Regions from separate parts of the Paenibacillus sp. GD4 genome, predicted to be linked through region 3. Evidence: predicted binding sites of a transcription regulator. Region 3 holds the regulator's gene; each other region holds the start of a gene.
What was found. The regulator Rex, encoded in region 3, represses fermentation and respiration genes when NADH is low (regulators of the CRP and FNR family bind a similar motif). The targets are predictions, from matches to a motif close to TTGTGAAATATTTCACAA.

Region 1 (3,282 bases), 1.5 Mb from region 3:
CCATTTTGTTAAAAAGCAAAGCAAACGTGGTCCCCATGACGATATCCAGGGTCAATTTGATATACGATTTCTTTTTATTCATACCTCGCAAACTCCCATACTCAGAATGGTTTCATCGCCTCTTATTATGCGAGGGATGGCTGAAACCGTTCTGAGCAGGGGCTGAAAGCTCGCTGAATGTTTGACCGATGCTGCCGGTGATGCGTTAATGCGCCAGCATATCGGCCATATCCTCCTGTGCGTTGCCGATCAGCTTCAAGCCGAACGTCTGCACGAGCACATCCATTACGCCGGGCGTGATGAACTCCGGCGGCTTCGGACCGATGCGGATGTCCTTGATTCCCAAGCTGAACAGACCAAGGAGAATAGCGACGGCCTTTTGCTCAAACCAGGACAGCACGATGCTGACAGGAAGCTCGTTCACGGAGCAGCCGAAGGCGTCCGCCAGCGCCAGCGCGATTTTGACCGTGGAGCCGGAGTTATTGCACTGCCCCAGATCGATGTAGCGCGGAATACCCGTAGCCCCTACCGTACCGTAGTCGACGTCGTTGAAGCGGAACTTGCCGCAAGAGGTGGTCAGAATGACCGTGTCGTTCGGCAGCGAGGTAGCCAGCTCACGGTAGTACTCCCCGCCCGAGCCCGGTGCGTCGCAGCCGGCGATGACGAAGAAGCGTCTGATTTTGCCGTCCTTTACGGCTTGAATGATTTCCGGCGCCAGCCCGATTACTGTTTCGTGGTGGTAGCCTGTCGTCAGCACGGCCTCCGATTCGATATTCGCTGCAGGCAGCTGGAGGGCTCTCTCGATCAGAGGAGAGAAGTCCTCGCCCACAATTTTGGTGACCCCCTCAAGTCCGGCTACTTCATAAGAGAAGAACCGGTCGGCATACGAGCCCTTGATCGGCATGACGCAGTTGGTCGTCGCCAGAATCGCGCCGGGGAATTTCTCGAACAGACGGCGCTGGTCGTACCAGGCCTTCCCGATATTCCCTTTGAGATGAGGATATTTCTTCAGCTCCGGATACCCGTGAGCCGGCAGCATTTCGGAGTGGGTATAGATGTTGATGCCCTTGCCCTCGGTTTGCTTGAGCAGCTCCTCCAGCGCGTAGAGGTTGTGTCCGGTAACGACGATGCATTGGCCCTCGATTTTGTTTTGCGAAACGGTGACGGGCTGCGGGATCCCGAAATGCGTCGTATGCGCGCGGTCAAGCACATCCATGATGCGTACGGCGGCACTGCCCACCTTCATCGCCATATCGATATGCTCCTGGAGATTAAAGTTGGAGTTGGTTAGAGTCATATACAGCGCTTCATGCGTGATCTTATCCACCTCAGGGTCGCTGTAGCCAAGCTGGCGGGCGTGGGTGGCATAGGCCGCAATCCCTTTCAAAGCAAAAATCATCGTATCCTGCAGGCTCGCGATATTCTCGTCCTTACCGCATACCCCGATCACCTTGCAGCCGCCTGTCGGCGTTTGTTCGCATTGGTAACAAAACATAACGAATCTCCTCCAATTTATCTTTCGTAATTGTTTTTCTCATGGGTACCACTTTACCAAGAAGACAAGGCATCGGAATGTGATGGGAATCACAATGGATTTGTACAAATGATGGCAGCGAAACATGGGACTTTCGTATGAAAAAACACCAAAACTATGACTTATCATTGCCCATTCTTGGAAGTATAATAGATTCATAGCTTTGTTGACAGGTGGATGTATTTGTCGCAATTTGTAGAATTGATACGGGAGCGGGGTTGGATATTCTTTGAAAATTAATACTGCTGCAGCAGTACTGATGCTGCTGATCTTTTGCTGCTTTTTTGCAGCGCCGCGGAGCTATGCCGAGCCCATACAGGATGAATTTACTGTCGATTCCGGCTTGTGGGACTACATGGGGAATGCGTCGCGGCAGGGTGACGGAGCCGTCCGGCTGACGGAGGCTAAGGGCTCCCAGGTAGGGACGATCTGGCTCAAGCAGAGCGCGGCTCCGCCTTATCAAGTGAGCTTCAAGTTCAAGATCGATCGTCCGATACCAGGTGACGGGGGCGACGGTCTGGTGTTTATGTTCAATAAGCAGCAAAATCTGGCCCCGGCCTCGGGCGGCGGGATGGGCTTCGAGCCGGGCAGCGGCTACGGGGTCGAGTTCGATACCGTCCATAACGGCGAATATGATCAGGACGGCAGCCATATCGCCTTGTTCAAAGACAATGCCAAGCATATGCCGGACCCGCTGGATGCTACACGCCGGCATGCGCTGGCGCTGGTGCCTGCCGCCGGTCTGAGCGACGGCGCCTGGCATGATGTCAGCCTTCGCGTGGAGAACCATCGGGTCACGCTATGGAAGGACGGCAGCTTGGTGTTCCGCGCGGACGGTCCGCTGGACAACTCCTTCGCGGGCCTCGGATTCTCGGCAAGCACGGGCGGATCCTATCAAGCGCATTGGATTGACAGCTTTCAGCTGGATAGCGCTCCTTTTATCAGTAGGGTGGATGCGGATAAGGAGGGTCGCCTGAAGAACGGGGAGACGGTGGATCTCCAGCTGCAGTTTTCCAAGACAGTGAACGTCACCGGCTCTCCCGAGCTCACGCTGAATAATGGGGCCAAGGCGGTATATGCCAGCGGCTCGGGGACGGACACGCTGCATTTTACTTATTCGGTGGACGGAACGAAGCGAACGAAGGCGCTTGACGTCACGGGTCTGGCTCTGAACGGGGGAAGCATCAAGGGCATGGATGGCTACGATGCCAACGTGGCGATGCCGGACCCGGGTGTCGCCGGCTGGCTGTCTCAGACGAAAAGGCTGATCATCGACGGTCTTGTGCTGCAGCTCGATTTTGAAGGCGGCTATACGGATTTGTCGGGGATGGCGAATCACGGAACGGCGAACGGGGAGGTCGCCTTGGTCCCGGGCACCAAGTTCGGCCAGGCGGTCCAAATCAAGGGCAATGGAGTGGCCGCGGCGGGAAGTAACGGGGTGATCCGCATCCCGGATAGCTCTACACTCGCGCTGCAGAATGAACTGACCGCCTCCTTCTATTTGCGTGTGGATAGCAAGAAGGGGACGGACGGGTATTGGACGCAGCTGGATGAAGGAGTCCAGTCGATCCTTGCGAAGAAAAGCGACACCGAGGGCTTTGTCATCAACCTGGATTATATGGCCAATCCGGATGAAATCTATTTTAATAAATCAATGGATGCCTACAGCGGCCAAAATGGACTTGTTATGGATTATACGTATCCTACAGGCAATCCTCCAGACGGTCCTCCAGGCGAATGGCATCACG
Region 2 (3,282 bases), on a different contig from region 3:
TAAATGGTAAAATTGGTACTAAAGTAACTCTTTCGCTGCGCGGCGTCCCGTGAAGAAGAGCAGGAGAAACGAGATGCTGCCAAGCATAATGATAAGAATGGATAAATACTGGGAATCATATCCTGGGAGATGAATGAGAAATGGCACAAGCAGCATAGATACGGAACTAAGCAGAAAATACAACCTCGCTCGTTTACGCAGAGTATGAGCCAAGGCAACTGCGCCGTGCTCCGCTGCATGGTTCCTTGCGGCATCGAGAAACCTGCTTACCATGGCCAGCATGAGAAACTGTACCAAACTTCCGTAGGTTAATAAAGGAATGCTGATAATCCCATCTCTTCCCGAGCTTGGCAGCAGGGGCAACAGGTCTGCGGCAGAGAGGAAGGTTAGGGCAATTGCATAGGGCAGGGCATGGGAATATTCCTTGCGAACCCGGCTTGCCCGATGGATGGCGTTCCATAGAAGTACATAGCCAACCAGATCGGGCAGCAAATCGAAGAATAAAATTCTGACATCGATGAGGATCCATACCATTGCCCAGGCAAATCGGTTAAAGGCTCTATGCATTAGTCTTGACCCCCGTTTCGCTGGCGAACGTAGCTGAGCAGCTCCCGGTTATCGAACTGAGGCCATTGTCCGATGATTCCGTGCGATGCCGCCTCCCGTCCCTCCGCATCCAGCAGCGTCAATCGCAATCGATAAGCATGGTGCCGCCGTTCATCCATAGGGGGTAGCTGGAAACGATACTCCATTCCAATGTAGTCCCCAGGCTGGAGAGTCATCGGGTAGCCGTTACGATCCAGGGCATCCTTTCCGTTCAGCTCCGCAGTAAAAACACCTTGCAGCTGACGCTCGAAGCTAAGCTTCAGCGAATGGAGCGTTATCGCTTGCTTCACTCGATATCCGGTACTCCCGGAGCCGTCCGATGAGCCCGCCGAATGGGCTTGCTCCATGCGGCTTTCTCCCGTTACGCTGCGATTCGGAAAGATCGTTATACTTCCGATGGAAACGACTTCTTCCGTCCCGTCGGTGTAATACACACGCATCCGGTCAAAGGCGTACGGCTCCGTTATTTTCTGCATATCGAAGGTAGCGGGACTAAGAATTTGCTCCATTACCTGAAGCCTCCCGAATTCCGACCGTGGCAGCGAATGGTGAACACGCAGCCAAGCTCCGTTAGGCAGCTCGTATTGGTACGGCTTTTTCTTCATATCCGTATTGGCTATATAATAGATGCTTGTGTGAGCAAACAAGGAGGCGTCCAGCTCATAGTAATGCTCCAGGAATATCGGATTCTTCAGCTTCTGCGATTCGTAGTAACCGATGCTTCCCGACCACACGGCCAGCAGGAGAACGAGCAGGAGAGAAAGCTTATATTTTCGCACCCGGAACCCTCCTTTACCCATCTCGTTACCTACTGAATACTGACGAAGCTCCGCTCCTTATTGTTGCTGAATGCACATAAATAAGGCTATCAGCTTGAGATCGTCCTCAAGAGATAGCCTGTCGTAAGGAGAGTCACGGCTCGCGGGAAGGATTCTCCAAATCAATGATGACCGGCTCATTCGGGAATTTATAACCGCAGCCGGGACAATACTTCGTATCGGCCAGCACGACCTTGCCGCATACGCATTCTTTTTCTTTCTTTACCTCGACAATTTTGTGTTCCAGAAGCTTGATTTCCTGCTCAATGAGCTTGATGGCTTCAGCGCCGGAGGCGATAGCCGTTTCCGCTAGAGAAAGGCTTCCTGAGGAATAAGCTTGATAGACCTGCTGCCCAATGAGCTGGTACTGACGCTCGATCTCCTTTTGTTTGGCGAAAATGGAGGCCTTGATCCGTGTAATTTCCACGGTCTGCTGCGCTTTTTTCGCTGCCTCCGAAGCGCCCTGCTTCATTTTGTCAAAGAAAGACATAGGTTCCCCTCCATATCTTGACGTCTTTTTCTTCCTACAGTAGTTTATGTAACACAGGATTCGTAAAGTCCTTCCCTAATGGAATCGTTTTTTCCCAGGAAGAAATGTGAAAAGAACTACTTTCTTATTGACGATTGGCGTATCCTGTCGTATTATGTATAAAGTAATTGTGAATTAAATCACATGATACGGATCGTTTATTACTCAAATAGGAAATAGGAGTGTGTTCTTATGCAAGCTGTAGAAACACAGAACCAAGCACCAACTGGCAGCACTGAGGCGGTTGATGCTCAAGGGCTGACCCGTTTGCTGACTCAACTGGCCAAGCCGGAGGTTCAACAATCCTTGCTTGTCCTCATCGATAATCTTCCTAGACTGACTGCAGCAGCAGATAAGCTGGCCCAAGTCTATGAAACGGCAAGCACGCTGGCAACGGACCCGGTGTTCGTTGCGGACATTAAGGGCGGCTTCGAGGAGATCGTCCTGCCCGTTGCGGACAAAGCGAAAGGAATTGCCTCGGCCGTTATGGAAGCAAGCGATAGGGCACAAAATGAAACGGATTCGATCGGATTGTTCGGACTGCTCAAAATGATGAATGATCCCCAGGCACAGAAGCTGTTTCGGTTCCTGCGCGCATATCTAGCGGTTGCCAACGAACGGGAGAGCGCGCGATAAGCTGCGGACTAATAGAGATAAGACGGAGGTTTTTTCAATGACTCAAAAAATCGTAATTCTCGGCGGCGGCTACGGCGGATTGCTTAGTGCAATCACCGCTAGAAAATATTTCACACCGGAAGAAGCATCGATCACCCTTGTCAACCGGATCCCATCCCACCAGATCGTAACCGAGCTGCATCGTTTGGCGGCCGGGAACATTTCGGAGCAGGCCATTGCTTTGCCTCTGGAGAAGCTGCTTCATGGCAAGTCGGTGAACCTTATCGTACAGAACGTGGAGAGCTTCACACCGGATCAGAACAAGGTGCTGCTGCAGGACGGCCGAACCCTGGAATATGATATGCTGGTTGTCGCTCTCGGCAGCGAAACGGCCTTTTTCGGCATTCCGGGCCTGGAGGAAAACAGCTTTACTCTTAAATCCGTGCGTGACGCGAACCGGATTCGAGCGCATATCGAGGCAAAGCTGCAAGCCTATGCCCAAACGCATAACCAATCGGATGCGACTTTCGTTATCGGCGGCGGCGGACTGACCGGTGTTGAGATGGTAGGCGAGCTTGCTGACGAGCTGCCGGCGATGTGCCGCAAGCTGGGCATCGACTACAGCGAAATCTCACTATACTGTGTAGAAGCCGGTCCTTCCATTCTGGCAGGCTTCCCTGCAGATCTCGTTGACCGCGCAAGAACAAGCCTGGA
Region 3 (3,282 bases):
ATCAACGGGTTTCACGATACGGCCAATGCCATTGCTACGTCCATCTCAACCCGGGCGTTATCTCCCCGATTCGCTGTCATTTACGCTGCCGTCCTAAACTTTGTCGGCGCCATTTATTCATCGGAGGTTGCGAAAACCGTAGGCGGTAAAATTGCCAACCCGGCTACGATCGAAAATGGAGTTTATATCGTTATCGCCGCTCTGCTTTCCGCGATTATATGGAATCTGCTCACTTGGTACTATGGGATTCCTTCCTCTTCGTCACATACCTTAATCGGCTCCCTGGCAGGTGCGGTCATCTCCGGCGCCGGAATGCAGTCGGTCAACTGGGCAGGCTTTAAGGAGATCATCGTGATCTTGATCCTGTCCCCGATCGTGGCTTTTGCTACAGGATTTATCATTATGTGGATCATTAAGAGAATTGTACTTGTATCCGGTAATAATTCCAGATCCAAGCTCAATCGAACCTTTCGGTTCTTCCAAATCCTTTCCGCCGGACTTCTCTCCTTCTCCCATGGCGGGAATGACGCACAGAAGGCAATGGGTATCATCGTATTCGGTTTAGTCGCGCTGCAATACCAAAGCTCGCTGGATGTGCCTTTGTGGGTTAAGCTTGCCGCCGCGACCGCGATGGGGCTTGGGACCTCCATCGGCGGCTGGAGAATTATCAAAACGATGAGCCGTAAGCTGTTAAAGATCGAACCGATCAACGGCTTTGCTTCCGATTTGAACTCATCGATTGTGATCCAGACTTCTACGGCCATGGGAATGCCGCTTTCTACGACTCATGTTATTTCCTCCTCCATTATCGGCTCTGGAGCCGTCTTGAGGTTCCATGACGTGAAGTGGGCAACCGTAACACGAATGGTCATGACATGGATCATTACGATCCCGATTAGTATGATTCTCGCCTTCCTGTTGTACAAAGTTGTTTTCGTCTTTTCGTAATAAGACAAGCCCGGCCACTCTTAAGTGACCGGGCTTTTGCATTCCCATCTTATTTATCTGCTTCATCCTCCAAATAGTAAGCCAAGCTTTGCAGCTCCGTTGTGAAATCCGCATGATGGACACGAACGTCGGCGGGAACCTTGATGATAATCGGAGCAAAGTTCAGAATCGCCTCTACCCCGGCCTCAACAAACTGGTTCGCCACCTGTTGTGCCTCAACGGCCGGAACAGTGATGATCCCTATACGAATGCGGTGAGCCTCAACTGTTGTCTTCAGCTCTTTCATAGGCTTCACCTTCAGGTTGTTTATGGATTCCCCAACCTTCGAATCATGCGCGTCAAACACCGCTACAATTTTCATATTGTCTTTCAAGTAGGCATTATAATTGCAGAGGGCTCTCCCCAGGTTTCCCGCTCCTACAAGCCCTACGGGGATAACTTTATCCAACTTCAGAATTTGTCGAATTTTTTCAATGAGGTAATCGACGTCGTAACCGATCCCTTTTTTTCCGAACTCACCGAAATAGGCAAGATCCTTCCGGATTTGCGCAGGATTTAAGTCAAGCTTTTGTCCCAGATCCTGCGAGGATACCGTTTGAACATGATTTTTGCTTAATTCATTTAGAAATCGTAAATAGATCGGCAGCCGACGTACGACCGCTTCCGAAATTTTCGGTGTTTTCATTGTTCCTTCTCACCCATCCACTGCTTAATTCTCGGTACGAGCTGACTGGTGTTCATATGCTCTATTTTGGGGCCCGGCAGTGAATATAAAAAATATTTGCCGTAGTTCGTATCGATCACGCGGGTATCATACACCAGCACGATGCCGCGGTCGGAGGCCGTTCGAACCAACCGGCCGAAGCCCTGCTTGAAGCGAATGACCGCTTGCGGTACGGAAAGCTTCATAAACGGGTTTTGGCCAAGCTTCTTGAGGTTTTCCGTTTTCGCTTCCACCAGCGGATGATTCGGAGGCTGAAAGGGAAGCCTGACAATGGCCAGGCAGCTTAACGCATTCCCCGGAATGTCAACCCCTTCCCAGAAGCTGCTGGTGCCGAGCAATACGCTTGCGGGGTGATTTTGGAACATCCGTGTCAGCTTGCTTCGGTTGCTGCTGTCTACGCCTTGTCCCAGCACCTGAATGCCGAAGGGAGAAAGCATATCCTTAAGTCCGGCGTGAGCTGCCTTCAGCATCCGGTTGGAGGTAAACAGCACCAGCATGCGTCCCTTGGTCTCAAGTGCGACCTCCGCAAGGGATAAAATCAGCTTGTCCACAAACTCCTTCTCCCCAACGTTGCCCCGAATACTTGGAAAATCCCGCGGAATAACCACCAGGGCTTGCTCACGGTAATTAAACGGAGACGGCAGCTGTACGGTCACCAGCTTATTGTCGTCCTGAGTCTGCAGTCCAAGCTGCTCGCAGGTATAGTCAAAGGACTTACCGACGGAGAGCGTTGCTGAGGTCATCACAACACTTTCCTTTGCATCGAAGAAGTACTGCTTCAGCAGACTGCTGACATCCATCGGCACGCTGCTCAGCTGAAGCGAACGCGCTTTATTATAATGACCCGCTTCGAGCCAGTATACATAATTCTCATCTGCCATGGTCATGAAAAAGTGCAGCGCATCTTTGTGTCGAAGCAGCTGTTTCACGGTTCCGCTTAAGTCCGTCACAAGGCTTGCGGCGTCATACTCATCCTGCAGCTCCTTAACCTCCGTAAGTAGACGATCCAGCTTCTTGTTCACCTCAGTAAAATGAAGCTGCATATTCTCTTCCATAACCATCAGCTTATCCCAGCCGTTCGGCAAGCTGTCCTTTCTCAGCCGAAGCACCATCGTATTGCCTTCGGTTTGCGAAGCATCGCTTCGGGACGCCAGCAGCTGATAAAGAACCTCGGTCAGCTCATCCCACTGCTCCTTCAAAGCGATAAGCCTCGGAACGATTTCCTCTATCATCGAGCACCATTTCTGCGTAATATCCTTCTCGAATCGGGCCAGCTTCTGCTTGAGCAGGGAGAGCTGTCCTGTACGCGCATCCTTATAGAGCCATAGCAGCGTACCGGAGAGCCCATGATAATGAAGCTCAATTCCTAAATGCTTGCTGGCCACTTCCTCAAAGTGATGCGCTTCATCGATGACCAAATGCTTATACCCCGGCAGCACGCGGTTTTCCGCCACAACATCCGTAAATAATAAGGAATGATTCGTGATAACGACATCCGCATTGTTGGCTTCGTGCCTTGCCCGATGATAGAAGCATTTTTTAAACCACGGACATGCGCGGTTCAAACAAGACTCAGCGTCGCTGGAGACCGAATACCAAAACTGCTGGCC

Region 1: the regulator Rex is predicted to act here: its motif matches at 1,573-1,590, upstream of hcp (hydroxylamine reductase).
Region 2: the regulator Rex is predicted to act here: its motif matches at 2,082-2,099, upstream of RAC89_RS23545 (helical membrane plugin domain-containing protein).

Annotation. Positions count from the first base shown of each region.
Region 1 covers NZ_JAVCYK010000001.1:2,087,465-2,090,746, reverse strand. The annotation lists gene RAC89_RS09760 (DUF4405 domain-containing protein) at 1-82, opposite strand, end outside; gene hcp (hydroxylamine reductase) at 206-1,495, opposite strand; gene RAC89_RS09750 (LamG-like jellyroll fold domain-containing protein) at 1,764-3,282, shown strand, end outside.
Region 2 covers NZ_JAVCYK010000002.1:29,220-32,501, forward strand. The annotation lists gene RAC89_RS23530 (hypothetical protein) at 19-567, opposite strand; gene RAC89_RS23535 (hypothetical protein) at 567-1,385, opposite strand; gene RAC89_RS23540 (zinc ribbon domain-containing protein) at 1,519-1,914, opposite strand; gene RAC89_RS23545 (helical membrane plugin domain-containing protein) at 2,146-2,589, shown strand; gene RAC89_RS23550 (NAD(P)/FAD-dependent oxidoreductase) at 2,627-3,282, shown strand, end outside.
Region 3 covers NZ_JAVCYK010000001.1:565,983-569,264, forward strand. The annotation lists gene RAC89_RS02525 (inorganic phosphate transporter) at 1-948, shown strand, start outside; gene RAC89_RS02530 (redox-sensing transcriptional repressor Rex) at 998-1,633, opposite strand; gene dinG (ATP-dependent DNA helicase DinG) at 1,630-3,282, opposite strand, start outside.